2 regions of the Streptomyces sp. NPDC051822 genome follow, and region 1 is predicted to be linked to the other one. Evidence: riboswitches for the same ligand, from Rfam matches in the RefSeq annotation. Region 1 holds a riboswitch; the other holds the start of a gene.

Region 1 (14,403 bases):
ATGGTTTTCATTACCAAGACGGGGGCCCCTGGGGCGGAAGGGGCGCATCGGCCAGATTGATAATGGGATCCATTTTCATATAGCCTCGCCGTGCTCCTCCTCCCCCCAGACCCCTAGGAGATCCCTGATGGCCGTCCCGAAGCGGAAGATGTCCCGCAGCAACACCCGCCACCGCCGCGCCCAGTGGAAGGCGAGCACCCCCCAGCTCGTACCCGTCACCGTGGACGGGTCGGTGTACCAGGTGCCGCAGCGCCTGGTGAAGGCGTACGAGCGCGGCCTGCTCCACCCGGAGGGCTGAGCCCCCATGACGCCCACCGAGCGACTCCCCGTCACCGTCCTGTCCGGATTCCTCGGCGCGGGGAAGACCACCCTCCTCAACCACGTCCTCGGCAACCGCGAAGGACTGCGCGTCGCGGTCATCGTCAATGACATGAGCGAGGTCAACATCGACGCGGCGCTCGTGCGCGGCGGTGAGGCCGCCCTGTCCCGTACCGAGGAGCGACTGGTCGAGATGACCAACGGGTGCATCTGCTGCACCCTCCGCGACGACCTCCTGGAGGAGGTCGACCGGCTGGCCCGCGAGGGCCGCTTCGACCATCTCCTCATCGAGTCCAGCGGCATCTCGGAACCCATGCCGGTGGCCGCCACCTTCTCCTTCCCCCGGGACGACGGGGCCACCCTCGGCGACCTCGCCCGCCTCGACACGATGGTGACCGTCGTGGACGCCGCGAACTTCCTGCCGGAGCTGGACGCCGGCGACGAGCTCGCCGAGCTCGGCCTCGCCCCCTACGAGGACGACGAGCGCACGGTCAGCGATCTCCTGGTGGAACAGGTCGAGTTCGCGGACGTCATCGTCCTGAACAAGCTCGACCTGGTCGGTCCTGACGAGGCCCGTCGGCTCCGCGCCACCCTCTCCCGGCTCAATCCGGAGGCGCGTGTCGTTCCCGCCGTGCGCGGACGCGTGCCGCTCGAACAGGTCATGGGCACCGGCCTGTTCGACGTCGAGCGGGCCCAACAGGCCCCCGGCTGGGTCAAGGAGCTGAACGGCGACCACGTGCCGGAGACCGAGGAGTACGGCATCTCCTCGCTGGTGTACCGCTCCGGGCTGCCGTTCCACCCGGGCCGGCTGTGGACCTTCGTCACCAAGGGGATGGACAGCGGAACCTACGGGCGCGTGCTGCGCTCCAAGGGCTTCTTCTGGCTGGCCACGCGGCCCCGGGTCACCGGACTGTGGTCGCAGGCCGGCGCCGTCGCCCGGTTCGAGCCCTCGGGGGCCCGCGGCCCGGAGACCGCACAGGGGCAGGAGCTGGTCTTCATCGGCACGGGACTGCGCGCCGACGCCCTGCGCGCGGCTCTGGACGCCTGCCTCCTCGCACCGGGCGAGCCCGTACCCGCCGACGACGCCTTCCCCGCGTGGGAGACGTACGGCATCGAGGACGCCTGCGAGCACGAGCAGGCGGCCTGAGGGCAGACGCCACCCGGGGCCCCGGCGCACTGCGCGGCCCGGCGACCGTCATCAGCGAGGTGAGCGAGGCGCACCGCATCGACCGGCTCGGATCGACCGGTTCGGATCGACCGGTCCGCATCGACCGGTCCGGTACCGGAGGGCCGCCCCGGTGACACGAGTGGCGCCGAACGAGTGGACTCGCCGGTCCGCGGGCGGGACGGCGGGCCCTCGGCCGTGGGTGCCGGTGGTGAATGGCCGTCCGAGACCCGTGACCCGGAAGAGGCATCCCCCGATGCGACGTACCTCCCACCGCCGGCTGTTCGCCGCGACGCTGCTCGTGGCGTCCGTGCTCGCCCCGATGGCGGCCACCCCCGCCACTCCCGTACACGCCGCTCCCGCATCCGCCGCGAGCGCCGTCCTGCACGGTGAGGACGACTGCCCGCCGGGCGGTCTCGGCCCCGAGCTGACCGCCCGGCTGGACAAGTCGATCGAGGACGTCCGCAAGCAGGCGGGCATCCCTGGTGTCGTCGTCGGACTCTGGATGCCGGGCAAGGGCAGCTACGTCCGTGCGACCGGGGTCGCCGACACCGCCACCCGGCAGCCGATGTTCGCCGACAGCTTCGTCCGGATCGGCAGCGAGACCAAGACGTTCACGGTCACCGCACTCCTTGAACTCGTGGACGACGGCCGGGTGCGCCTCGACGAACCGATCTCGAAGTACGTCCGCCACGTGCCGAACGGCCACCGGATCACCCTGCGCCATCTGGCCGAGATGCGCAGCGGTCTGTTCCCGTACACCTCCGACCCCGGCTTCGTGCAGGACCTGCTGAGCGACCCGCAGCGCCCGTACACCCCGCACGAACTGCTCGCGTACGGCTTCAAGCACAAGAACACCTTCGAGCCGGGCCAGAAGTTCGAGTACTCCAACACCAACCTCGTCCTGCTCGGCCTGGTGGTCGAGAAGGTCAGCGGCCACCGGCTCGCCGACTTCATCCACCGGCGGGTCCTCCGGCCGGCCGGGCTGCACCACACGCTCTTCCCCCAGGGTGCCGAGTTCCCCGAGCCGCACGCGCGCGGCTACACGGACCAGACGCTGAGCGGTGCGGTCGCCGACGCCACGGACTGGAACCCGAGCTGGGCGTGGGCGGCCGGTGCGATGATCTCGAACCTGCACGACCTGCGGCGCTGGGCGAAGGTCGTCGCCACCGGCGAACTGCTCAGCCCCGAGACCCAGGCGGAGCGGCTCAAGACGCTGCCGACCACCTTCCCCGGCACCCGCTACGGTCTCGGCATCTTCGAGACCAACGGGTGGATCGGGCACAACGGCTCCATCCCGGGGTACGAGACGGTGACGGTCTACCTGCCGTCGAAGAAGGCCACCATGGTCGTCATGATCAACACGGACTCGCTCCACGAGGGCCAGGAGCCGTCCACCCTGCTCGCCCGGGCGATCACCACGATCGTCACGCCGGAGAACGTCTACGCGGGCGCGGTGGTGCCGCACTGATCGCACCGAAGGCGGCGCACAGAAGGTGAAACGAAGAGTGGCAAGGGGAGTAATCACCTCTTGCCACTCTTAACTTATAGCGCACAGGGGGGCTTGCGGCAAGGCCCCGGTGGTACCGCAGAATCGCTGATCTCAGCCATCCCCTGCAGAAATGGGAGCCCCATCCCGTGCGTGTGCTTTCGTCGGTGGACCAGTCGTACGGCACCAGCGCCTTCGACCTTCCCGACCGCCTCTCCCCCAAGGCCGACCCGGCGCTGATCGCCGGTGACGAGCAGCACTTCGCGGCCATCGCGAAGAGCCTCGACGAGTCGGTCGCGGAGCTCTCCGAGCGGCTGGACGCGACGCGCAGGGCGCCCGGCGGCGCCGGCCGGGAGGCGATGGACCGGGACGCGGAGATCCACCGGCTGACCGGCCGCCTGCGCACCCTGCGCCGCTTCGGCCTGGACCTGTGCCTCGGACGCGTCGTCGGCGAGGACGGCAGCGAGCCCGTGTACGTGGGACGCCTCGGCCTCACCGACAGCACGGGGCACCGGCTCCTCGTCGACTGGCGCTCCCCCGCGGCCGAGCCGTTCTTCGCGGCCACCCACGCCCGCCCGATGGGGCTCGCGAGCCGCCGCAGGTACCGCTGGACCGCCGGCCGGATCAGCGACTACTGGGACGAGGTCTTCACCGCCGACGGCCTGGAGGAGCACGCGGCCCTCGACGACCAGTCCGCGTTCATCGCCAGCCTCGGCGGCAGCCGGTCCCCGCGGATGCGCGACGTGCTCTCCACCATCCAGGCCGACCAGGACGCCGTCATCCGGGCGGGCTCGCGCGGCACGCTCGTCGTCGACGGCGGCCCCGGTACGGGAAAGACGGTCGTCGCGCTGCACCGCTCCGCGCACCTCCTCTACGCGGACCCGCGCCTCGGTCACCGCAGGGGCGGCGTCCTGTTCGTCGGCCCGCACCAGCCCTACCTGGCGTACGTCGCCGACGTGCTCCCCAGCCTCGGCGAGGAGGGCGTGCAGACCTGCACCGTGCGGGACCTCGTCGCGGAGGGCGCGAAGGCGTCCGCCGAGCGCGACCCGGAGGTGGCCCGCCTGAAGTCGTCCGCGGACCTGGTGCGGGCGATCGAGGCGGCCGTCAGGTTCTACGAGGAGCCGCCGGCCCGGGGGGTGACGGTCTCGACCGACTGGGCCGACATCCGGCTGACCGCCGACGACTGGGCCGAGGCCTTCGATGCGCCGGAGGCCGGTACCCCGCACAACGAGGCGCGGGAGCAGATCTGGGACGAGCTGGGCACGATCCTCCTGGCCAAGCTCGACGGCGAGGTCCCGGAGGACGCGGTCCGCGGGGCGCTGCGGCAGGACGAGGAGCTGGCCGGGGCCCTGCACGGCGCCTGGCCGCTCCTTGAGGCCGCCGACCTCGTCGGGGACCTCTGGTCGGTCCCCGCCTACCTGCGCAAGTGCGCTCCCTGGCTCGACCGCGAGGACGTCCACAGGCTCCAGCGGGCGGACGCCCAGGCCTGGACGGTGTCCGACCTGCCGCTCCTGGACGCGGCGCGGCAGCGGCTCGGCGACCCGGAGGCGGCACGGCGCATGCGCCGGCAGCGGGCCACGGTCGCCGCCGAACGCGCGCGCATGGCCGACGTCATCGACAACGTGCTCGCGGCGGACGACGACGGCGAGGGCGCGGTGACGATGCTCCGCGGCCAGGACCTGAAGGACAGCCTGGTCGACGAGGCCGCGCTGCCGGGCACCGAACCGGACCTGCTCGCCGGGCCGTTCGCGCACATCGTCGTGGACGAGGCGCAGGAACTGACGGACGCGGAATGGCAGATGCTGCTGCAGCGCTGCCCGTCCCGCAGCTTCACCGTCGTCGGGGACCGCGCCCAGGCCAGGAACGGGTTCACGGAGTCATGGGAGGAGCGGCTCGAACGGGTCGGACTCGACCGGATCACCGTGGCGTCCCTGAGCATCAACTACCGGACGCCGGAGGAGGTCATGGCGGAGGCCGAGCCGGCCATCAGGGCGGCGCTCCCCGACGCCAACGTGCCGACGTCCGTCCGCGCCGCCGGCATCCCGGTCGTCCACGGATCCGTGACGGAGCTCGACACGGTCCTCGACGACTGGCTCGCCGCCAACGCCGACGGGACCGCGTGCGTCATCGGCGCCCCCGGGTTCCGGCCGACGTCCCGCGTCCGGTCGCTGACCCCGTCGCTGTCGAAGGGCCTGGAGTTCGACCTCGTCGTCCTCGTCGACCCGGACGCCTTCGGCGAGGGGATCGAGGGAGCGGTCGACCGCTATGTCGCGATGACCCGCGCGACCCGGCAGCTCGTCGTCCTCACCGGCTCCTGACGAGTTCGCGACGCGGCCGCCCCTTCGGGCCCGGGCCCGAAGGGGCGGCCGGGCCTGGCTCCGTGGGGCGAACCGGTGGGGTGCGTGGGCGCGCCACGGCCGATCCTGCGATGAGATGACGTATCGATGGGTTCATGACTCACACATGCGAGCCCACCACGGCATCCGTTCTCGGCGACCCGGGCGTTCCCGGTGGGGAGTGCCCCGAGGTCGCGTCGCTCGTCGCGCCCTACCTGCGCATCATCCGTTCCGCGCTTCCCCCCGTGGAGGCGGAACGATTCTTCGTACGAGCCCTGGACGCGCACGAGGAGGAGCGGCGCCGGGCCGGGGCGCTCCAGCTCGGGTTCAGCGCGTACCTCTGGGACGGTCTCGGCGACAGCTGGGGCAAGTCCCTGGCGCACACCTCGGCCTGGGAGGCCATGCAGGCCATCCGCCACCTCGTCCGCAAGGCGCCCCGCGCCGACCTCGCCGCCTACCTGCGCCTCGGGCTCCGGCACGCCCGCGAACTCGGCACCGGCTCCCCCGGCCGGGCCCCGGTGGCCGTGGGCGCCTGACACGTCAGCGGCCGGGCCGTCCCGTCCAGGGGTCCGCGCCGGGGTCGGTGCCCTCGGCGCGGGAGGCGAGGCGGTCGACGTAGTGCTGCCAGCCCTCGGCGTGTTCCTCACAGGCCTCCGTCGAGGGGAGGCCGCTGTGGATCAGCCGGAGGAGCGTGCCCTCCGGCTCGGCACGCAGGGTGATCTCGACCGTGCTGGAGCCGGGCGCCACAGGCGTCGGCCCCGACTCCCAGGTACCGGAGCCGGGTGCGGCGGCCGTGGGGTCCGGCTCCCATCCCCAGCTGAAGACGACCCGTCCGGGCGGGTCGACGGTGATGAAACGGCCGGACGCGACGGCGGCGCCGGTGACCCGGGTGCGGTAGGAGCCGCCCGGCTCGAAGGAGAACGTGCCGTCGACGCCCATCCAGGACAGCCACTTCCCACGGTCGGAGAGCAGGCCGAAGACCGTCTCCGGGCGGGCGGCGATGTGCCGTTCCAGGGTGACCGTGTCCATGGGAGTCGGAAGGACCGGGGAGACGGGAGGGGGCGGGGGCACCGTCGAGGCCGGAGGGACCAGAGGGGTCGGGGGAACGGGAGGGACGGGAGGGAGCGCGGGCCCCTGAGGAATCAAGGGGTCCGGAGGGACCGAGGGGTCCGGAGGAGTCAGGGGGTCCGGAGGGTTCAGGGGGTCTGGAGGGTTCGTCATCAGGGCTTCTCGCTTCACTCGCCCGGGGACGGCCGCCCGGCGGCCCCCGGCACATCCCGGTCCACGGCCCTGTCCGGAACCGCTCGGTCCCCTCTTTGCGCAGCGTAACCAGAGACGCGCCCGCAGGCACCTTGAGCCGGCGGGACCGCCGGTGGGCACGGGTGGCGACGCCGCGGTCAGTCGGGCAGGCCGACCGCCCGTTCGCCGTTGCGGCGCTGCTGGACGACGACCGCGACCACCAGCAGGACGCCCTGGGCGACGTTCTGCCGGAAGGAGTTGATGCCCTGGACGGTGAGGCCGTTCTCCAGACAGCCGAGGAGCGCGACGGCGAGGAGCGTGCCGCCGATTCCGCCCTTGCCGCCGCGCAGGGCGCAGCCGCCGAGGGCCGCCAAGAACAAGGAACTGGCCTACGCCTTCACCGAGTTCGCCACCACCGGCGCCGGCGCGAGCAGCCGGGTCGCAGCGGGCGCCTTCCCCGCCACCCGCGCCGACTGGTCCTACCTGCCGTACCAGGTGTACGCGAACTCGGTCTTCAACGACACCGTCGGCAAGGCGTACGTCTCACCGACCAAGCTCTCCGAGGGCCTGAAGGCGTGGCAGGAGGCGAGCGTCACGTACGGCAACGAGCAGGGCTTCACCGTCAACAAGTAACAGGAAGCCGGCCCTACGCGTACTGGGCGATCTGGATCAGGTTGCCGCAGGTGTCGTCCAGGATGGCGACGGTGACGGGGCCCATGTCCACGGGCTCCCGGGTGAAGCGGACGCCGAGTCCGCGCAGCCGCTCGTACTCGGCGCGCACGTCGTCCACGGCGAAGGACGTGAGCGGGATGCCGGCCTCGACCAGCGCCTTCTTGTACGTCTGGGCGGCGGGGACGGCGGTGTCGGGCTCCAGGACGAGTTCGACGCCGTCGGGGTGCTCGGGCGACACGACCGTCAGCCAGCGGTACTCGCCGAGGGGGACCTCCGTCTTCTTCACGAAGCCCAGCACGTCGGTGTAGAAGCGCAGGGCCCTCTCCTGGTCGTCGACGAGGAGGCTGGCCAGGTTGATCCTCATGGGTGCTCTCCGGCGGGTGGTTCGGGTGTTCGGATCGTGGAACTTCTAGCATCCCTGCCCGCTCGCGGCGGCGGGACGCGCCGGGACCCGCCGCGCCGGGGTCCCGGTCGTCGCGACCGGAGCACGCGCGCGTAGCGTGACGGTGTCGGCTCCGTCGTCTCTCACCACTGGAGATCGCCTGTGTCCAGCGCTGTCCCGACCCGTACCGCTGTCGTGGAATCCCTCATGGAGCGCTTCCCCGGGATCCCTCCGGAGGCCGTGTTCAAGGAGGACCTGCTGCGCGGCGGGCTCGCCTTCGACCCGGCCGCGCTGAGCGGCAACGAGGGGGGCGAGGTGAAGCCGAAGTCGTACTTCATCTTCTCCTTCGACCACCGCACGCTGCCGGAGCTGGGCGAGGCGGCGCTGAACCGCCCGCCGGAGGAGATCGTGCTGACCGGCGGTCCGTACGGTCTGCGCCGCACGGTGGTGTCGGTGCGGGTCAACCCCTCCTCGCCGTACCGGGTGGCGCCGGACGCCGACGGGGCGCTCGCGCTGTTCCTCGACGGGGTGCGGATCGCCGATGTCGGTCTGCCGCCGATGCCGGAGTACTACCGGCACCCGCTCTCGAACGGCAAGTCGGTGATGGAGGTCGCGCCGACGATCCAGTGGGGCTATCTGATCTACCTGACGGTCTTCCGGGTGTGCCAGTACTTCGGCGCCAAGGAGGAGTGCCAGTACTGCGACATCAACCACAACTGGCGCCAGCACAAGGCGGCGGGGCGTCCGTACACCGGGGTGAAGCCGGTGGACGAGGTCCTGGAGGCCCTGGAGATCATCGACCGGCACGACACGGCCCGTACGTCGACCGCGTACACCCTGACCGGCGGGGCGGTCACGTCCCAGGTCGGCGGTAAGGACGAGGCGGACTTCTACGGGCAGTACGCGCGCGCGATCGAGGAGCGCTTCCCCGGCCGCTGGATCGGCAAGGTCGTCGCCCAGGCCCTGCCGAAGGAGGACGTGCAACGCTTCCACGACTACGGCATCCGGATCTACCACCCCAACTACGAGGTGTGGGACCGCCGGCTCTTCGAGCTGTACTGCCCCGGCAAGGAGCGCTACATCGGCCGGGACGAGTGGCACCGCCGGATCCTGGACTCGGCTGAGGTCTTCGGGCCGCGCAACGTCATCCCGAACTTCGTCGCGGGTGTCGAGATGGCCCGTCCCTCCGGCTTCCTGACCGTGGACGAGGCGATCGCCTCCACCCGGGAGGGGCTGCGTTTCTTCATGTCGCGCGGGATCACTCCCCGCTTCACCACCTGGTGCCCGGAGCCGACGACCCCGCTGGGGCGCGAGAACCCGGACGGCGCTCCGCTGGAGTACCACCTGCGTCTCCTGGAGGCGTACACGGCGACGCTGGAGGAGCACGGGCTGACCGCGCCGCCCGGGTACGGGCCCGCCGGTCCGGGGCGGGCGGTGTTCTCGGTCAGCTCGTTCATGGACGCGCTGTCGCCGGCGCCGGGCGAGTGACCTCGGCCGGGTCATGAGTGAGGGCCGGTACCCCTGTGGGGGTACCGGCCCTCACTCATGGGCGCCGGTTCCGTCTCACTCCCCGGCGGGCGGGCCCGGCACCGTACCCAGGAAGCGGATGTGCGGAGGTCCGCCCGGTTCCGGCCGGGTCACCGCCGACCGGACCCGGTAGACCTCGGCGATCAGCTCCTCGGTGAGGACCTCGCCCGGAGCGCCGGCGGCCACCACGCGGCCTTGTGCCAGGACCACGAGCCGGTCGCAGTACATCGCCGCCAGGTTCAGGTCGTGCAGCGCCACGACGGCGGTGAGGCGCAGCTCGGCGACGAGCGAAAGGAGGTCCAGCTGGTGCTGGATGTCGAGGTGGTTGGTGGGTTCGTCGAGGAGCAGCTCGCGCGGCTCCTGGGCGAGGGCGCGGGCGATCTGGACGCGCTGGCGTTCGCCGCCGGAGAGGGTGCGCCAGGACTGCCGGGCCCGGTCGGTGAGCCCGGTGCGGGCGAGGGCCGAGCGGACGGCGGTCTCGTCGGCGGCCGAGAGGGGTGCCCAGGCCCTGCGGTGCGGGACGCGGCCGAGGCGTACGACGTCGGCGACGGACAGATCGGTCTGGGTGTCGGCCTGCTGCTCGACGGTGGCGAGGCGCCGGGCGACCGTGCGGCGGCCGAGTGCGCCGAGCGGGTCGCCGTCGAGGGTGACGACGCCCGAGCCCGGGGCGAGGACGCCCGCGAGGAGGCGCAGGAGGGTCGACTTCCCCGAGCCGTTGGGCCCGAGGAGGCCGGTGACGGTCCCTGGCGCGAGGGTGAGGCTGACGCCGTCGAGGACGAGGGTGCCGCCCGCCGTGCGCGAGACGCGGTCGGCGCGGAGCCCGGCGCGGGCGCCCCTGCCCGTGTCCGTGCCCGCATCCGCGCCCGTCTCCGTGTGCGCGCTCATCGGCTGCTCCTGGTGCGGTACAGGACGAGGACGAACGCCGGTACGCCGATCAGCGAGGTCACCACGCCCACCGGCACCTCCTGGGGGTCGAGGACCGTCCGCGCGAGTGTGTCGGCCCAAACGAGGAACACCGCCCCCGTCACGGCGGTGACGGGCAGCAGCCGGGCGTGCCCCGGCCCGGCCAGGGCCCGTGCCGCGTGCGGCAGGACGAGTCCGACGAAGCCGATCGCCCCGGCGGCGGAGACCAGGGCGGCCGTCAGGAGGGCGGTGACGCACAGCAGGACGAGCCGGGTCCTGGCGACGGCGACGCCGAGGGACGCGGCGGCCTCCTCGCCGAACGCGAACGCGTCGAGGGTCCTCGCGTACCCGCCGCAGATCAGCAGGGACACCGCGAGCACCGCTCCGCACACCGCGACGTCCCCCCAGTCGGCCCCGCCCAGCGAGCCGAGCAGCCAGAAGAGCACCCCGCGGGTGGTCTCGGCGTCCGCCGCCGTCATCACGACGAAGGAGGTGAGGGCGGAGAAGAGCTGCATCGCGGCGACGCCCGAGAGGACCACACGGTCCGTGGAGCCGCCGAGGGTGTGGCTCAGGAGGAGGACGAGCGCGAAGGAGCACACCGCCCCGATGAACGCCCCTCCGGTGACGGAGAGCACGCCCCCGCCGACGCCCAGGACGACGACCGCGACCGCGCCGGTCGAGGCCCCGGAGGAGACCCCGAGGACGAAGGGGTCGGCGAGCGGGTTGCGCAGCAGCGACTGCATGACCGCCCCGCAGACCGCGAGCCCCGCGCCGCAGACGGCGGCGAGGAGGGTGCGGGGCAGCCGCAGGTCCCACACGATGCCGTCCCGGATCGGCGAGACCTCGGCGGTCTCGCCGCCGATGTGGGCGGCGACCACGGACCACACGTCACCGACGCCGATGTCCGCAGGCCCGATGGTGATCGCCACGGCCACCGACACCGCCAGGACGGCGAGACCGGCCGCGGTCCACAGCGGCGCCGTGACCCCCGCGCGCACGGCGGTCCCGTCCGAAACGGCCTTGCCCGAAGCGGCCTTGCCCGAAGCGGCCTTGCCCGAAACGGACGCCGTCACTTCTCGAGACCGTACGCGCGGAGGGCCGCCGCCACCTTCTCGATGCCCTCGACGGTACGGATCGTGGGGTTCATCGCCTGGCCGCTGAGCAGGACGTACCGCTTCTTCCGTACCGCCGTCATGTTCCGGGTGACCGGGTCGGACTCCAGGAACTCGATCTTCTTGGCGGCGCTCTCGGCGGACTGCGAGCGGCGGGTCAGGTCGCCGATGACGAGGACGTCGGGGTCGCGGTCGGCGACGGTCTCCCAGTTGACCTGGGGCCACTCCGCGCGCGTGTCGTCGAAGACGTTCTTCGCGCCGAGGGCGTTGGTGACGATGCCGGGGGCGCCGCAACAGCCCGCCATGTAGGGCGACTGCGCGTCGGAGAACCAGTAGAGGACCGTGGCGTCCGTGAAGTCGCCGCCCGAGGTGGCCTTCGTGACGCGGGACTTGAGCTGTCCGACGAGCCGCTCGCCGCGCTCGGGGACGTCGAACACCCGGGCCAGGTCGCGGATCTCGCCGTACACCGTGTCCATGGTCAGCGGCCGGGTGCGGACGCCGTCGCCGTCGCCGCTGTTGTCCTTGCCGACGCAGTCGGTGGGCGAGAGGTAGGTGGGGACGCCGAGCTTCTCGAACCGCTCGCGGTCGGCGACCCCTCCCTTGCCGAGGGTGTACGCGAAGGAGGCGGCGGCGAAGTCGGGTTCGGTGTCGAGCACCTTCTCGAAGGAGGGGTAGCGGTCGGCGAGGCGCGGTACCTTCGCGTTCTCCTTCTCCAGGCCCGCCAGGACCGGGTCCGTCCAGGTGGCGGTGCCCACCATCCGGTCGGCGAGGCCGAGGGAGAGCAGGATCTCGGCCGCTCCCTGGTCGAGGGCGACGGCCCGCCGCGGGGACCGGTCGACGGTGACCCGGCGGCCGCAGTTGTCGTCGAAGGTCACGGGGTACCCCTGCCCGACGCCTCCGGCCTGGTTCTTCGCGGGCTTCGCGGGCGGGTTCTTCGCGCCCGGGGCGGCGGATCCGCCGCCGCAGCCGGTCGCGGTCAGGAGCAGGGCGCCGGCCAGGAACAGCACGGCGGAGCGGGCGGGGTGTGCGAGCGGCACGGGAACTTCCTCTGCGGCCACGGCTCATACGCGGAGCCTGTCGTAACGGTGCTCCCCGTACGGCAGCGTGCCGCCGGGGCCGCCAGCAGGTCTTCGGACTCGGGGTCAGCCGGACGGAGCGCCTTCCCGGGCCCGTCGTGCCGCCCAGTGGCCGATGCTCCGCCCGTCGCCCTCACCGCTGCGCGTCAGTTCCGGTTTCGCACCGGATTCCCTGACCCGTGCACACACCCGTTCGGGTGCGTACAAAGGTGCGACTGGCTTCGGCACAGTACCACCGGCGGTGTCCCCCGCCCGGGGGCGCCGCCGGTGGCGCGGCCGTGCCGCGTGGCGCGTCAGACGCGCAGTTCCTTCGCCTCGAAGCGGCCGTCGCCGAGGACGAGGACGAAGGAGACCTGCTGCCCTTCGGAGAGCGAGCGCTCCTCCCCCTCGATGTCCACGGCGCTGAAGTAGACCTGTTCCTCGGAGCCCACGGGAAGGACGAATCCGTACCCGCCGGCACGGTTGAAGGACTGCACGAACCCTTTGCTTCTGCCTTCCACGGCGGCCTCCTCGTCGTCACCGGCGACGCGGCCGAGGGGGGAACCGTGCCCGTCGGGCCGCGTCCGCGTCTCAGGGGACTTCTACCCCACCGGCCCGCTCTTCGCCCGTTACGGGAAGGGCCCCGGCCCGCCGGGACGGCCGCGTGCACGGAGCACGGGCAGAGTCTCGTACAATATTCAACAGAGGCCCGGTGCCGGAGATCCCCCGTGTCCGACATCGGGCCTCGCCCTACCCTCAGGGAGCCAGAGAGCCAGAGGGGCCGGCCCCGCTGCTCAGCCCCCGCCGCCCGGGTACGCGATCCTCGCCGTGATCCGGGCGATGCGCCGCGCCGACTCCTCCGGCGAGTCCACCGGCTGCACGATGTGACTGACGGTGAGCCGCACGATCGTCTCGACCGCGAGTCCGCGCGACTCCTCCTCCACGTCGGGCCAGGCCTCGACGGCGTACGCGTCGAGCATCGCCATCGCCGTACCGAAGACGGGTTCCGGGCGGGTGGTCAGGTAGGCGAGGAGGTCGTCCTCGCCGCCCCGCGCGGCGAGCAGCACGCTCTTGATGAGCGGATTCTCCACCGCCTGCCGGAGCGTGTAGCCGACCCCGGCGGCGGCCGCCTTCTCCAAGTCACCCCGGTGTGCGTCCAGTTCTCGCTGGATGCCGATCAGGAAGCCTTCCAGCTCGCGCTGGACCAGGGCGCTGCCGATGGCCTCCTTCGAGCCGAACTCGTTGTAGAGGGTCTGTCGGCTGATACCGGCGGCCCGCGCGATAACGGTCATGCGCAGCACGCCCCAGCCCTCGGCGGCGACGAGGCGGTAGGCGGCGTCGAGCACCTGCTGGCGCAACAGGGATCGAACACTCTCGCGAAAACGTGTCATCGTGTCCCTACTTTATCCACGGGGCGCTGTCCGGAGCATGGACACTTCAGGCCCGTCGACCCCCCGTTTCAGCCGGTCACACCCGGGCAGCGGCACTTGTGTCGCCCCGAGGGCCGGGGCGTACACGCGCGGTGTGAGGGAGAGAGCCATGAGCCACCACGGCAGGCGTCACAACAGCGACCGGGAGCACTCGCACGAGCCGCCCCCGCGGACGACCCCGTCCCACGCCGAGGGTGAGAGCGGCGACACGGAGGCGCGGCGCCAGGCGGAGGAGGCGACGCTTGACCGGTCGAAGGCCGCCATGGAGGACGAGGACGGGAGCACCGCCAAACGGCAGGGGTCGGGTCTCGGGCGCGAGGAGCAGCGGAAGCCGTACCCGCGCGGGCGGGACGGAGACGGGTAGTGAAACCGCCGAGAAGCAGGCCCCGAACGCCGTCATCGTCGCGGAAGCACCGGTGAGCCGCCCCGGGCTGACCGCCCTCGACGACCTCGGGCCACTTGGGGACACCTCCTGCCACCACTGTGACCGGTGCACTTCCGGAGTATTTCCCCCGTCGCAGGGAAGAGGACAAAAGGGAAGATTTCGAACAGGAGGTGCGGGATGGCCGCCGGTAAGAAGGCCAAGAACGCCGCTCAGACAGCCAAGGGAAAGGCCAAGGAGGCGACGGGCAGGGCTGTCGGCAACGAGAGCCTGGAGATGAAGGGGCGTGCCGAGCAGATCAAGGGTGACATGAAGCAGGCGGGCCAGAAGGCCAAGGACGCGACCAAGCACTAGGAGCGTCGTACCGAAAGTCGCGCGCAGTGTCACACGAAG
Region 2 (14,403 bases), on a different contig from region 1:
GGCCGAGGGACCGCACACCCCCGGCCGGAGAAACTCCGGGCTGCGGTGCCGGGCGGGCTGAGGGTCCCGTCAGGCGCCGCGGCCCGCGGGTGTTTCCGGGGGCTTTTCGGGTGTTTCCGGGGCCTCTGCGGCGGCCGGCGGCCAGGCCCGCATCGCCGTCTCGGCCACGGCCGTGAGCTCCTCCGCCGTCGCGCCGTCCCTGGCCTGCTGGGACAGGCCCTGGAGGACGGCGCCGCTGAAGCGGGCGAGCGCGCGGGCGTCCACGTCGGGGGGCAGGTCGCCCGACTCGACGTCCCGGCGGATCCTGGCCTCGAAGGTCGACAGGTTCTCGTTCCGGCGCGCTCTGAGGGCCTCCTCGACCTCGGGGGTCGAGCAGTTCGTCGCCGCCGAGATCATCAGGCAGCCGCGGGGGTGACCCGGTTCCGTGAAGAGCGTGGCGGCCTCGCGCAGCATGCGCCCGATGGCCTCGCGCGCACTCCTCTCCTCCGCCAGGGCCCGGCCGCCGTAGGCGCCGTAGGACCCGGCGTATGCCTCGACGACCTCCTCGAACAGGGTCTTCTTGTCGCCGAAGGCGGCATAGAGGCTGGGGGCGCTGATGCCCATGGCGCGCGTGAGGTCGGAGACGGAGGTCGTCTCGTAGCCGTGCTCCCAGAAGGCCATCGTGGCCTGTTCGAGGGCCGTGAGCCGGTCGAAGGAGCGGGGGCGGCCGCGCTGTCTCGTCACCATGGAGTGAATTCTATAGCGCTCGATACGAAAGGTGGGGTACGGTCTTTTCGTAACGACCACTACACAAGTGAGGGGGGCGTCGCCATGGGCGTGCTCGCGGGGAAGACGGCACTGGTCACGGGCGGAAGCCGGGGCATCGGGCGGGGGATCGCCGAGCGGCTCGGCCGCGAGGGGGCGCGGGTCGCGGTGCACTACGGGAGCAATGAGACGGCGGCCAAGGAGACGGTCGCGGCGATCGAGGAGGCCGGCGGCGAGGCCTTCGCGCTCGGCCAGGAGCTGGGGGTGCCGGGGGACGCGGCGGCCCTGTGGGAGTCGTTCGACGCGGCCGTCGGCGGCGAGGGCGGTCTGGACATCCTGGTGAACAACGCGGGGATCGCGGCGTCGAAGCCGTTCGCGACACTCGACGAGGAGGAGTACGACCGGGTCTTCGCCGTCAACGCCAGGGCGCCGTTCTTCCTCGCCCAGCTGGGCGCGGGTCGACTGCGGGACGGCGGCCGGATCATCAACATCTCGACCGGCCTGACCAAGACGGCGGCCATGCCGGACCTGATCGCCTACTCGATGTCGAAAGCCGCGCTCGACGTGTTCACCCGGGACCTGTCCAAGGTCCTCGGCCCCCGGCGCATCACGGTCAACGCGGTGGCGCCGGGAATCATCGACACCGACATCAACGCGGACTGGCTGCGGGGCGACGAGCAGGCCTGGGCCGGGGCGGCGGCGATGTCGGCGCTCGGCGGGGTCGGCACCCCGGCGGAGATAGCGGACGTGGTGGCCTTCCTCGCCTCCGAGGACGCGCGCTGGGTGACGGGCCACTGGATCGACGCCACGGGCGGCTCGCTGGCCTGAACGGGGGCAGGAGGGCTCCGAGTGGCTGGTGCGGCGGGGGCGGCCGACGATGGAGTCGGTGGCCGTCCGTGGGGTGGAACGGCATGAGGAGACGGCCTCTCCTCTGCTAGATTTGGCCTTGGATTGGTCTATACCACACGGCCCTTCACCAGCCCCTCACCAGATCGGCAGGCACAGCGTGGAAGTTGTCATCGTCAAGGACGCCAAGGCGGGCGGCGAACTCATCGCGGACGGCATCGCCGACCTCCTGCGCCGTAAGCCGGACGCGCTGCTCGGCGTGGCCACCGGATCGACTCCGATCCCGATCTACGACGCCCTGATCGCCCAGGTCAAGGCCGGCGGCGTGGACGCCTCCCGGGCCCGGATCGCCCAGCTGGACGAGTACGTCGGGCTGCCGGCCGGGCACCCGGAGTCGTACCGCTCGACCGTGCTCCGCCAGGTCGTCGAGCCGCTCGGGCTCTCCCCCGAGGCGTTCATGGGCCCGGACGGCTCCGCCGAGGACGTCCTGGCCGCCTGCGAGGCGTACGACAGGGCGCTGGCCGAGGCCGGTGGCGTGGACCTGCAGATCCTCGGCATCGGCACCGACGGGCACATCGGCTTCAACGAGCCGTGCTCCTCGCTCGCCTCCCGCACCCGGATCAAGACGCTGACCGAGCAGACCCGCGTGGACAACGCACGGTTCTTCGACAACGACATAGAGCAGGTGCCGCACCACGTCATCACCCAGGGCATCGGCACCATCCTGGAGGCCCGCCACCTGGTGCTGCTCGCCACCGGCGAGGGCAAGGCCGAGGCCGTGGCGCAGACCGTCGAGGGCCCCGTGGCGGCGCTCGTGCCGGCCTCCGCGCTCCAGCTGCACCCGCACGCCACGGTCGTGGTGGACGAGGCCGCCGCCTCCAAGCTGAAGCTCGCGGACTACTTCCGCCACACCTTCGCCAACAAGCCCGCCTGGCAGGGCATCTAGACCCGCACGCACTCCACACGCGCTCCCCGTACGTGAAGGGGCCCGGCACCTTGATCCAGGTGCCGGGCCCCTCCGCGTACGGGAGTCGCTCAGGAAGCGGTACCGACCACGGCCTCCGCGGCCGCGCGGCCGCAGACCCGGGCAGCGCCGTGGGTGGCGATGTGCAGGGCCCCACGGGGCTCGGCCTCGTTGAGGCCCATCTCCACCACCACGGTGTCGGGGCGGGCCGCGACGAGGCTGTCCAGGGCCTCCGTCATCCACGGGTGCCGGTGGGCGTCGCGTACCACCGCCACGATCCGCCGGTCCCCCGCGGCGGCGAGGACCGCGTCCACGGAGGAGTCGGCGTAGGAGCCGGTCTCCGTGCCGGGCAGCAGTCGCCCGAGTTCGGCGGCGATGCCCCAGGGCGTCTCGTCGCCGACCGCGAAGTTGGCGACGGGCGTGAAGGAGGCCACGTACGGAGCGCTGGTCATCGGCGTGTACGGCCGCTCCCCCCGGGTCACCTTGAGCGCCCGGCGGGCGGCGACGAGTCCGATGTCGGCGCCGGGCGCGGTCCCCTCCTGCACTGCCGCGCCCGGCACCGTCTCAGCCCCGCCCCTCGCCCGGTGCGACTGGGTCCAGGCCGCCAGGGCGCGCACGCGCGCCGCGGCGTCGGCCAGCCGCTCCTCGGGCAGTTCACCGGTCCGTACCGCGTTCACGAGCGCGTCGCGCAGCCGCAGTACGGTGCCCTCGTCGCACAGCCCGCCGCCGACGCAGATGGCGTCGGCGCCCGCGGCGATGGCGAGGACGGATCCGCGCTCGATGCCGTACGTCGCCGCGACGGCCTGCATCTCCATGCCGTCGGTGACGATCAGCCCCTCGAAGCCCAGTTCCTGGCGGAGCAGACCGGTGAGGATCTGCGGGCTCAGGGTGGCCGGGCGGTGCGGGTCGAGCGCGGAGAGCAGAATATGCGCGCTCATGACCGCTTTGGTACCCGCGGCGACGGCGGCGCGGAAAGGTACCAGCTCACGGGCGTGCAGTGTGGCGAGGTCCACATCGATCCGGGGCAGCGCGTCGTGGGAGTCCACGTTCGTGTCGCCGTGTCCGGGGAAGTGCTTCGTGCAGGCCGCGACCCCGACTCCCTGGAGGCCGTCGACGTACGCCACGGTGTGCCGGGCGACCAGGTCCGGGTCCGGCCCGAAGGACCGGACGCCGATGACCGGGTTCTCGGCGTTGGAGTTGACGTCCGCCGAGGGCGCCCAGTTGAGGTCGACCCCGCACCGGGCGAGCCGGCGGCCGAGCTCGCGGGCCACGGCCCGGGTGAGTTCGACGTCGTCCACGCTGCCGAGCGCGTAGTTGCCGGGGAACGACGAGCCCTGCTTGACCTCCAGGCGGGTGACGTCCCCGCCCTCCTCGTCGATGGCGACGAGGACGTCGTCCCGCTCGGCCCTCAGCTGCGCGGTGAGCGCGGCGAGCTGCTCGGGTCCTGCGATGTTCCGGCCGAACAGGCCGACCGACGACAGGCCCTCGCCGATGCGGCGGAGCAGCCAGTCGGGGGCGGTGGTGCCGACGAAGCCCGGCTGGAGCACCGTGAGCGCGTCACGGGTCAGGGTGTCCGTGCCGTGTACGAGTGTGGTCATGGGGCCCTTATCCCTTCACCGCGCCGGCGGTCATGCCGCCGACGGCCTTGCGCTGGAGGAAGAGGAAGACGACGAGCACGGGAAGTGCGAAGAGCGTGGAGGCGGCCATGGTGGCGCCCCAGTCGCTGCCGAACGCGGTCTGGAACTGGGTCAGCCAGAGCGTCAGGGTCTGCGACTCCTTGTCCTTGTTCAGCATGAGGATCATGGCGAACTCGTTCCAGGCCGTGATGAAGCCGAAGAGCGAGGTCGACATCAGGCCGGGGGCCAGGAGCGGGAAGATCACCTTGCGGAAGGCCTGGCCACGGGTGCAGCCGTCGATCTGCGCGGCCTCCTCCAACTCGACCGGGACGGCGGCGATGAAGCCGCGCAGGGTCCAGATCGTGAACGGGAGGACCATGACGAAGTAGACGAGCGTGAGCATCGGAATGCTGTTCAGCATGTCGTTCTCACGGGAGATCATGTACATCGCGATGACCATGACCTCCCAGGGGGCCATCTGGGCCAGCATCACGATGAGGACGATGCCCTTGCGGCCCTTGAACCTCATCCGGGCGATGGCGAAGCTCGCGGCCAGGGCGACGAGGAGGGCGAGCAGCACGGCCCCGATGGTGACCATGAGGCTGTTGGTGACGTACGTCCAGAAGAGGTCGACACCGGTCGCCGTCGTGTAGTTCTCCAGCGTCGGCGTGAAGACGAAGACGGGGTCCTTCGTCATGATCTCGTGCTGCGGCTTCAGCGAGGACGAGAACATCCAGTAGACGGGGAAGACGAACACCACCGCGAGGACGAGGGCGCTGACGTTCTTGGCGACAGTGCCGACCGTGAGCGGCTTCCTGGTGCGCAGTTTCTGCGGAGTCTGGGTGGTGGCGCTCACAGCTCCTCCTCCTGCTTCAGGATCAGGCGGAAGTAGAAGGACATGACCGCGATGAGCATCACGATCGTCAGGATGGAGATGGCGGCGGCGACACCGTAGTGGAACTGGCCGACGCCCTCGATGTAGGCGTAGACCGGGAGGGTCTCGGAACCGCGGTCGGGGCCGCCCTGGTTCATGGCGTAGACCTGGGCGAACGCCTTGAAGATCCAGATGATCTCCAGGAAGGTCGTGATCATGAAGAAGGACTTCAGGTTCGGGAAGACCACGGCCCAGAAGGTCCGCCAGCCGCTGGCGCCGTCCATCTTGGCGGCCTCGTACAGCTCGGTCCCGACGGTGGTCAGGCCGGCGTACATGTTGAGGGCGACGAAGGGGACGGAGCCCCAGACGAGCAGGAGCAGGATGATGACCAGGGTGGAGAAGCCGGTCTCGAACCAGTTGTGCTGCTCGTAGCCGGAGAAGCCGAGCGTGCGCATCACCCAGTTGGCGACGCCGAACTGCTCGTCGAAGAGCCAGCGGAAGACCGTGACGGAGGCGACGATCGGCATGGCCCAGGCGAACATCAGGGACAGCGAGAGGACCAGGCGCATCTTCTTGCCGAGCCGGTTCAGGAGCAGTCCGATGCCGGTGCCGATCGCCATGATGAGGGCGACGTTGACGGCCGTGAAGACGACGCTTCGGACGACGACGGTCCAGAAGTGCGAGTCGCCGAGGAGCTCGGTGTAGTTGTCGAAGCCGGTCCACACCGTCTCGCGGGTGATGAACTCCTTCCGGTTGAGCTGCTGGAAGGAGAGGATCACATTGCGGATCAGCGGGTAGAGCAGGAGCGCCGCCATCGACAGCAGGGCCGGCGCGACGAGCAGGTACGGCAGCAGCCCGCTGGGCAGGGAGCGTCTGCCGCGTGGAGGCTGAAGGACTTCCTTCGGGCCCGAAGAAGGTGGCGGAGTCTGGGACTTTCCTGCCGCCCTTCCGGGCGCGTCCTGAGGATCGGCGGTCGCCGTCCCCTGGGAGTCCACGGTCATGGTCTTATTCCTCGCGGTTCTGGGGCTCCCGCGCCCACCGGGGCGCGGCCCGGGGGAGCGGGCCGCTGATCACTGCATCACTGCACAACGCCCGGTGGTGGGGGGGGGGGGGGGGGGGGGGGGCGCCCGGGGGGGGGGGGGGGCGCGGGGGGGGGGGGGGGGGGGGGTGTTGGGTTTTGTGCACGCTCGCCGCCGGGGGGGGCCCCCCCCGGCGGGGGGGGGGGGGGGGGGGGGGGGGGGGGCGGCGCCCCCCCCCCCCCCCCCCCCCGGGGGGGGGGGGGGCCCGGGCCCCCCCCCCCCCCACCACCGGGCTACGGGTTACTGCTGGTTGATGCGCTCGTTGATGACCTTGTCGGCCGCCTCGCCGGCCGCCTTGGCGTCCTCACCCTTGAGGACCTTGGTCATGTAGTCCTTGATCGGGTTCGGGGCGGTCTCGACGTTCGCCCAGCCCGGGGTCACCGGGGTGACCTTGCCGGAGGCGGAGGAGAGGGCCATGGCCTCGGCGAAGGAGCCGGCGGCGGGCTTGAACTGCGCGGCGTCGGTGTTCGGAAGCAGCGCACCCTCGGTGGCGGCGGCGTACTTCGTCATGAAGTCCTTGCCGGCGGCGAGGGCCAGCCACTCCTTCGCGAGCTCCTTGTTCTGGGAGCGCTCGGCGATGGCGAGGTTCGAGCCGCCGAGGAAGACGGAGCCGGGCTTGTCGGCGGTCTTGCCCGGGATCGGGAAGTAGCCGAAGTCGGCGGTCTTGCCGGCCTTCTTCATGGCGTCGATCGCGCCGCCGGCCTCCCAGCCGAGGCCGATCCAGGACGCCACGCCGCCCTTGGGGACGACGTCGGTGGACTGCTGCGGGGTCGCCTCGTCCTTGTCCTTGGGAGCGGTCGAGTAGGACGCCAGCTCCTTGTAGAAGTTCATGGCGGCGGCGGCCTCGGGGGAGGACAGGTTGCCCTTCCACTTGTCGCCGTCCTTGACCGCGAGGTCGCTGCCCTCGTCCCAGATGAGACCCGCGAGGACGTACCAGCTCTGGCCGGGCAGGTAGATCGCCTGGCTCTTGGGGTCGGAGGCCTTGAGCTTCTTCAGGCCCTCGATCCACTCGGCGCGGGTCTTCGGCGGGGTGACGCCGGCCTTCTTGTAGGCCGCCTTGTCGTAGACGACGACGCGGTTGGCGGCGTACCACGGGGCGGAGTAGAGCTTGCCGTCCAGCTCGTTGGAGGCGACCATGCCCTTGTTCCAGGCGTCGTAGCCGAGCGTGGCCTTGTCGCCCGTCAGGTCGGCGAGACCGCCGGTGACCGCGTAGCCGGCGGTCTGGGTGTTGCCAAGCTCCAGGACGTCCGGCGGGGTGTCCTCGGAGAGGGCGGTGGTGACCTTCTCCTGGATGCCGTTCCAGATCTGCTTCTCGACCTTGACCTTGACGCCCGGGTGCTTGGCCTCGAAGGCCTTGTTCACCTCGGCCATCCACGCGTCCGGAGCGGAACCGTCCATGACCCAGACGGTCAGGGTCTTGTCGCCGCCGGCGGACGCCTTGCCGCCGTCCTTGCCCTTGTCACTGTCCGAACCGCACGCAGCGATAGAGACCATCATGCCTGCGACGCCGATCGCCGCGATGAGCTTGCGCTTCACGCCACCCTCCTCAGGGATGCCTGCAACCCCTGCCCACCGCGCGAAGACATACGTCAGGTAGTGCTCGTGGGGCTGGGACCTGGTCTTTAATGGTTTAGACCAGTACCCGGAGCTTGGCCTAGACCTTTAGGGGTGTCAAGGGTGTATAAGAAGGGCAGTCGGGTCCGTTATCGGACCGACACCTGAGGGAGGGCGACGACCCGTGACCGGTCCGTGCCACCATGTGAGCCGCGACAGACGGAGGAGCCGGTGACGGCAGCAGCACAGGAGTCGGGAAGGCAGGCCATGGCCACGGACGCGGGCAGCACGGAGACGGAGGGTGGGGCACCCACCCGCACCGCGCGCGTGCCCAAGTACTACCGACTGAAGCGGCATTTGCTCGACATGACGGACACCCTGCCGCCCGGCACGCCGGTCCCGCCCGAGCGCACCCTCGCCGCCGAGTTCGACACCTCGCGCACCACCGTGCGCCAGGCCCTCCAGGAGCTGGTCGTCGAGGGCCGCCTGGAGCGCATCCAGGGCAAGGGCACCTTCGTGGCCAAGCCCAAGGTCTCCCAGGCCCTGCAACTCACCTCCTACACGGAGGACATGCGCGCCCAAGGCCTCGAACCGACCTCGCAACTCCTCGACATCGGTTACGTCACCGCCGACGACACGCTCGCCGGACTGCTCGACATCTCCACCGGCGGCCGGGTGCTCCGCATCGAGCGCCTGCGGCTCGCGAGCGGCGAGCCGATGGCGATCGAGACCACCCATCTGTCGGCGAAGCGCTTCCCCGCGCTGCGCCGGTCGCTGGTCAAGTACACCTCGCTGTACACCGCGCTCGCCGAGGTCTACGACGTGCACCTCGCCGAGGCCGAGGAGACCATCGAGACCTCCCTCGCCACCCCGCGCGAGGCCGGGCTGCTCGGCACGGACGTGGGCCTGCCGATGCTGATGCTCTCCCGCCACTCCCTCGACGGCCAGGGCGAGCCGGTGGAGTGGGTGCGGTCCGTCTACCGCGGCGACCGGTACAAGTTCGTGGCGCGTCTGAAGCGCCCCAACGGCTGAGCGGGTCCGCGGCTGAGCGGATCCGCACACCGGACGAGGGGGTCGCCGAGAATTCGGCGGCCCCCTCGTTTCGCATTTCCGGAACTTCCGTATGGCAATCACATCCGTTATACGGGCGGGGGTTCCGCGGAGCTGAAGCGTCCCCTAGATTTCCCCACCATTACCAAGGTGATCAGCGAGGGGACGAGGCACGATGCCAGAAGTGACACAAGGGAATCAAGGGAATCAAGGGACCATCACGCCCCTGCGGGTGGTTATCGCACTCTGCCTGTTCGCGCCGTTCGTGGCGATGCTCTGGGTGAGCTCCTACGCGAAGACCGAGCCGCTCTTCGCAGGCATTCCGTTCTTCTACTGGTACCAGATGCTCTGGGTGCTGATCTCCACCGCGCTCACCATGGTCGCGTACAAGCTGTGGCAGCTGGACCAGCGCGCCCGCAAGGGAGGTGACGCGCGATGAAGGACGGCGTGAACGGCGTCGCACTCGCCGTCTTCATCTTCTTCTTCCTGGCCGTCACGGTCATGGGCTTCCTCGCCTCGCGCTGGCGCAGGGCCGAGAACGAGAACAGCCTCGACGAATGGGGCCTGGGCGGCCGGTCGTTCGGCACCTGGGTGACCTGGTTCCTGCTCGGCGGCGACCTCTACACCGCGTACACCTTCGTCGCCGTCCCGGCGCTCATCTACACGGCGGGCGCGGCCGGCTTCTTCGCCGTGCCGTACACGATCCTGGTCTACCCGCTGATCTTCACGTTCCTGCCCCGCCTCTGGTCGGTCTCGCACAAGCACGGATACGTCACCACCTCCGACTTCGTACGCGGCCGCTTCGGCTCCAAGGGCCTCTCCCTCGCGGTGGCGGTCACCGGCATCCTCGCCACCATGCCGTACATCGCGCTCCAGCTCGTCGGCATCCAGGCCGTCCTGGACGTGATGGGCGTCGGCGGCGGCGAGGACACCCACTGGTTCATCAAGGACCTGCCGCTGCTCATCGCCTTCGGCGTCCTCGCGGCGTACACGTACTCCTCGGGTCTGCGCGCTCCCGCGCTCATCGCCTTCGTCAAGGACACGCTGATCTACATCGTCATCGTGGTGGCGATCATCTACATCCCGATCAAGCTGGGCGGCTTCGACGAGATCTTCTCCAAGGCGGGCGAGGCGTACGCGCAGACCAACGAGGCGACCGGAAAGCCGCGCGGCTCGCTCGTGCCCGGTGACGCCGGCCAGTGGACGTACGCGACGCTCGCGCTCGGCTCGGCGCTCGCGCTGTTCATGTACCCGCACTCCATCACGGCGACCCTGTCGTCCCGGAGCCGTGAGGTCATCCGCCGCAACACCACGATCCTGCCGCTGTACTCGCTGATGCTGGGCCTGCTCGCGCTGCTCGGCTTCATGGCGATCGCCGCCGGGATCCAGGTGAAGAACGGACAGCTCGCCATCCCGCAGCTCTTCGAGACGATGTTCCCGGACTGGTTCGCGGGCGTCGCGTTCGCCGCGATCGGCATCGGCGCGCTCGTGCCCGCCGCGATCATGTCGATCGCCGCGGCCAACCTCTTCACCCGCAACATCTACAAGGACTTCATCAAGAAGGACGCCACCCCGGCGCAGGAGACGAAGGTCTCCAAGCTGGTCTCGCTCCTCGTGAAGGTCGGCGCGCTCGCCTTCGTCCTCACCATGGACAAGACGGTAGCGATCAACTTCCAGCTGCTCGGCGGCATCTGGATCCTGCAGACCTTCCCCGCCCTCGTCGGCGGCCTGTTCACCCGCTGGATGCACCGCTGGGCGCTGCTCGCCGGCTGGGCCGTCGGCATGATCTACGGCACGGTCGCCGCGTACGGCGTCGCCAGCCCGACCCAGAAGCACTTCGGCGGCCACTCCACCGAGATCCCGGGCATCGGCGAGATCGGCTACATCGGTCTCACCGCCTTCGTCCTGAACCTCGTCGTCACGGTCGTCCTCACCTTCGTCCTCAAGGCCGTCAAGGCCCCCGAGGGCGTCGACGAGACCTCCCCTTCGGACTACACGGCGGACGCCGGCGACAAGGGCGTGCAGACCGAGATGCCGAAGCTCGGCGCCGACACCCACTGACCGCCCGCCCACGACCTGACGAAGGCCGTCCCGCCTCCCTCCGGGGGCAGGACGGCCTTCGCCGTTCTGGGAGCCGGCGGCCGGTCGGAGGCACACTGCCCTCATGGACTTCACGATCAGGGCGGTACGGCCCGAGGAGTACGAGGCGCTCGGCGAGCTGACCGCAGGGACCTATCTGAACGACGGGCTGCTGAAGTACGGGGCGGAGGACTTCTATCTGGAGGTGCTCAGGGACACGGCACGCCGGGCGCGCGAGGCCGAGGTGCTCGTCGCCGAGGAGGCCGACGGGCACCTCATCGGCGGGGTGACCTTCGCCACCGGGGGCACCCCCTGGGCGGACATCGCGGTCGCCGGCGAGGCCGAGTTCCGGATGCTCGCGGTCACCCCCGACGCCCGCGGCAGGGGCGTCGGAGAAGCCCTCGTACGGGCGTGCGTGGAGCGCGCACGGGCCCTCCCCGGGTGCGCGCGCCTCGTGCTCTCCACGGACGCGAAGATGGTCTCGGCGCACCGGATATACGAGCGCCTCGGCTTCGTCCGCACCCCGCACCGCGACTGGGAGCCCATCCCCGACCACACACTCAGGACTTACGCGCTGGAGTTCTGAGTCGCCGGGCGACACAACATGTGGGGGGCGCCAAGAGCGGCGCCCCCCACATGTATGCTCGACCTCGCTGTCGACGCAGGGGAATCCGGCGCGAATCCGGAACTGTCCCGCAACGGTGTGCTTCGTACGGATACGACGAGTTTCGTACGACGTGAGTCCGAGGACCTGCCGACAGCGCACCCGGTCCGTCCGTTCCGGGTGCCACTGACGTCCGGGCCTCGCGGAGTGGGCCGGTGGAAGCGTCGCGTCCGGCGTTACGGATGCCCGCCTGCCCGCCTTCCCCCGCCGCGGCCCCGAGCCGAGCGAGGGAGAGCCCCCACGTGACCATCGCGCCCGCCGATCCGGCTTCCGCCGAGGTTTCCGCGGTCGAGAGCGACGGCCCCGGGACCGTACTGCTGCGGACCCTGACCGACCTCACCGCCGATCTCCCCGACACCGACCCCGGCAAGGTCGCCGCCGCCGCGCTCCGCGGCCGCAGCGCCGCGTCGGACGAGGCGGAGCTGCGCGAGCTGGCCACCGAGGCGGCCGCCGGCCTGATCGCCGAGGACCCCGCGTACTCCCGGCTCGCCGCCCGGCTCCTGACGGTCACTATCGCCGACGAGGCGGCCGGCCAGGGCGCGGTCTCCTTCTCCGCCTCCGTCGCCACAGGTCACCGCGAGGGCCTGATCGCCGACCGCACCGCCGAGTTCGTCGCCCTGCACGCGGCCCGGCTCGACGCGACGATCGACCCGGCGGGCGACGACCGCTTCGGCTACTTCGGTCTGCGCACCCTCTACTCGCGCTATCTGCTGCGCCACCCGATCACCCGCAAGGTCATCGAGACGCCGCAGCACTTCATGCTGCGCGTGGCCTGCGGCCTGGCCGAGGACGAGAGCGTCCGCGCGCTCGACGAGGTGGCGGCCCTGTACGGCCTCATGAGCCGTCTGGACTACCTCCCCTCCTCCCCCACGCTCTTCAACTCCGGCACCCGCCACCCGCAGATGTCCTCCTGCTACCTGCTCGACTCCCCGCAGGACGAGCTGGACTCCATCTACGACCGCTACCACCAGGTGGCGCGCCTCTCGAAGCACGCGGGCGGCATCGGCCTCTCGTACTCCCGCATCCGCGCCCGCGGTTCGCTGATCCGCGGCACCAACGGGCACTCCAACGGCATCGTGCCGTTCCTGAAGACCCTCGACGCCTCCGTCGCCGCCGTGAACCAGGGCGGCCGCCGCAAGGGCGCCGCCGCCGTCTACCTGGAGACCTGGCACGCGGACATCGAGGAGTTCCTGGAGCTCCGCGACAACACGGGCGAGGACCAGCGCCGTACGCACAACCTGAATCTGGCGCACTGGATCCCGGACGAGTTCATGCGCCGGGTCAACGCGGACGCCGACTGGTCGCTGTTCTCCCCCGCCGACGTGCCCGAGCTCGTCGACCTGTGGGGCGAGGAGTTCGACGCCGCCTACCGCGCCGCCGAGGCGAAGGGCCTGGCCCGCAAGACCATGCCGGCCCGTGACCTCTACGGCCGGATGATGCGGACCCTGGCCCAGACCGGCAACGGCTGGATGACCTTCAAGGACGCCTCGAACCGGACGGCCAACCAGACCGCCGAGCCCGGCACGGTCGTCCACTCCTCGAACCTCTGCACCGAGATCATCGAGGTCACGAACGACGGCGAGACGGCCGTCTGCAACCTCGGCTCGGTCAACCTCGGCTCGTTCGTGGACGCCTCGACCCAGGACATCGACTGGGAGCGGCTCGACGCCACCGTCGGCACGGCCGTCACCTTCCTCGACCGGGTCGTCGACATCAACTTCTACCCGACCGAGCAGGCGGGCCGCTCCAACGCCCGCTGGCGGCCGGTCGGCCTGGGCGCCATGGGCCTCCAGGACGTCTTCTTCCAGCTGAAGCTGCCGTTCGACTCGGCGGAGGCCCGCGCCCTGTCGACGAAGATCGCCGAGCGCATCATGCTGGCGGCCTACGAGGCCTCCGCCGACCTCGCCGAGCGCAGCGGCCCGCTGCCGGCCTGGGACAAGACCCGTACGGCCCGTGGTGTCCTGCACCCCGACCACTACGACGTCGAGCTGAACTGGCCGGAGCGGTGGGCGGCGCTGCGCGCCCGCATCGCGTCGACCGGCATGCGCAACTCCCTGCTCCTCGCCATCGCGCCGACGGCGACGATCGCCTCGATCGCGGGCGTCTACGAGTGCATCGAGCCGCAGGTCTCCAACCTGTTCAAGCGCGAGACGCTGTCCGGCGAGTTCCTCCAGGTCAACTCCTACCTGGTCGACGAGCTGAAGCGGCTCGGCGTGTGGGACGCGCAGACCCGTGAGGCGCTGCGCGACGCCAACGGCTCCGTGGCCGGCTTCACCTGGGTCCCGGCCGAGGTGCGCGAGCTGTACCGCACGGCGTGGGAGATCCCGCAGCGCGGTCTGATCGACATGGCCGCCGCCCGTACGCCGTTCCTGGACCAGTCGCAGTCGCTGAACCTGTTCCTGGAGACGCCGACGATCGGCAAGCTGTCGTCGATGTACGCGTACGCCTGGAAGCAGGGTCTGAAGACGACGTACTACCTGCGCTCCCGCCCGGCGACCCGGATCGCCCGCGCCGCGCAGGCGTCGACGGCCGCCGCCACCATTCCCGTACAGCAGGCGACGCCCGACGCGGACGCCCTCGCCTGCTCCCTCGAAAACCCCGAGTCCTGCGAGGCCTGCCAGTAATGAGCACCAGCGACAACAAGAACCTCCTCGACCCGGGCTTCGAGCTGACCCTGCGTCCGATGCGCTACCCGGACTTCTACGAGCGCTACCGGGACGCCATCAAGAACACCTGGACCGTGGAGGAGGTCGACCTCCACTCGGACGTCGCCGACCTCGCCAAGCTCACGCCCGGTGAGCAGCACATGATCGGCCGTCTGGTCGCGTTCTTCGCGACGGGCGACTCGATCGTCTCGAACAACCTGGTCCTGACGCTCTACAAGCACATCAACTCCCCGGAGGCGCGCCTGTACCTGTCGCGCCAGCTGTTCG

The links. Region 1 has a riboswitch for cobalamin ahead of ACIA8N_RS35490 (ABC transporter substrate-binding protein). Riboswitches for the same ligand answer to the same signal wherever they lie in the genome.
Region 2: linked by a shared signal. The riboswitch ahead of ACIA8N_RS08175 (ribonucleoside-diphosphate reductase subunit alpha) and the one ahead of ACIA8N_RS35490 (ABC transporter substrate-binding protein) in region 1 are both predicted to bind cobalamin.

Annotation. Positions count from the first base shown of each region.
Region 1 covers NZ_JBITBZ010000019.1:36,870-51,272, forward strand. The annotation lists gene rpmF (50S ribosomal protein L32) at 128-298, shown strand; gene ACIA8N_RS35435 (GTP-binding protein) at 305-1,465, shown strand; gene ACIA8N_RS35440 (serine hydrolase domain-containing protein) at 1,740-2,954, shown strand; gene helR (RNA polymerase recycling motor ATPase HelR) at 3,122-5,290, shown strand; gene ACIA8N_RS35450 (hypothetical protein) at 5,425-5,844, shown strand; gene ACIA8N_RS35455 (SRPBCC domain-containing protein) at 5,849-6,337, opposite strand; gene ACIA8N_RS35460 (hypothetical protein) at 6,706-6,927, opposite strand; partial or broken gene ACIA8N_RS35465 (sugar ABC transporter substrate-binding protein) at 6,908-7,180, shown strand; gene ACIA8N_RS35470 (VOC family protein) at 7,194-7,583, opposite strand; gene ACIA8N_RS35475 (radical SAM protein) at 7,809-9,089, shown strand; gene ACIA8N_RS35480 (ABC transporter ATP-binding protein) at 9,165-10,013, opposite strand; gene ACIA8N_RS35485 (iron chelate uptake ABC transporter family permease subunit) at 10,010-11,029, opposite strand; gene ACIA8N_RS35490 (ABC transporter substrate-binding protein) at 11,101-12,180, opposite strand; cobalamin riboswitch at 12,268-12,393, opposite strand; gene ACIA8N_RS35495 (cold-shock protein) at 12,513-12,719, opposite strand; gene ACIA8N_RS35500 (TetR family transcriptional regulator) at 12,993-13,589, opposite strand; gene ACIA8N_RS35505 (hypothetical protein) at 13,738-13,992, shown strand; gene ACIA8N_RS35510 (CsbD family protein) at 14,191-14,364, shown strand.
Region 2 covers NZ_JBITBZ010000002.1:516,583-530,985, reverse strand. The annotation lists gene ACIA8N_RS08230 (TetR/AcrR family transcriptional regulator) at 70-726, opposite strand; gene ACIA8N_RS08225 (SDR family oxidoreductase) at 811-1,572, shown strand; gene nagB (glucosamine-6-phosphate deaminase) at 1,751-2,536, shown strand; gene ACIA8N_RS08215 (glycoside hydrolase family 3 N-terminal domain-containing protein) at 2,626-4,152, opposite strand; gene ACIA8N_RS08210 (carbohydrate ABC transporter permease) at 4,160-5,026, opposite strand; gene ACIA8N_RS08205 (carbohydrate ABC transporter permease) at 5,023-6,045, opposite strand; gene ACIA8N_RS08200 (extracellular solute-binding protein) at 6,364-7,659, opposite strand; gene ACIA8N_RS08195 (GntR family transcriptional regulator) at 7,945-8,709, shown strand; gene ACIA8N_RS08190 (DUF3311 domain-containing protein) at 8,903-9,166, shown strand; gene mctP (monocarboxylate uptake permease MctP) at 9,163-10,788, shown strand; gene ACIA8N_RS08180 (GNAT family N-acetyltransferase) at 10,892-11,392, shown strand; cobalamin riboswitch at 11,430-11,580, shown strand; gene ACIA8N_RS08175 (ribonucleoside-diphosphate reductase subunit alpha) at 11,713-14,094, shown strand; gene ACIA8N_RS08170 (ribonucleotide-diphosphate reductase subunit beta) at 14,094-14,403, shown strand, end outside.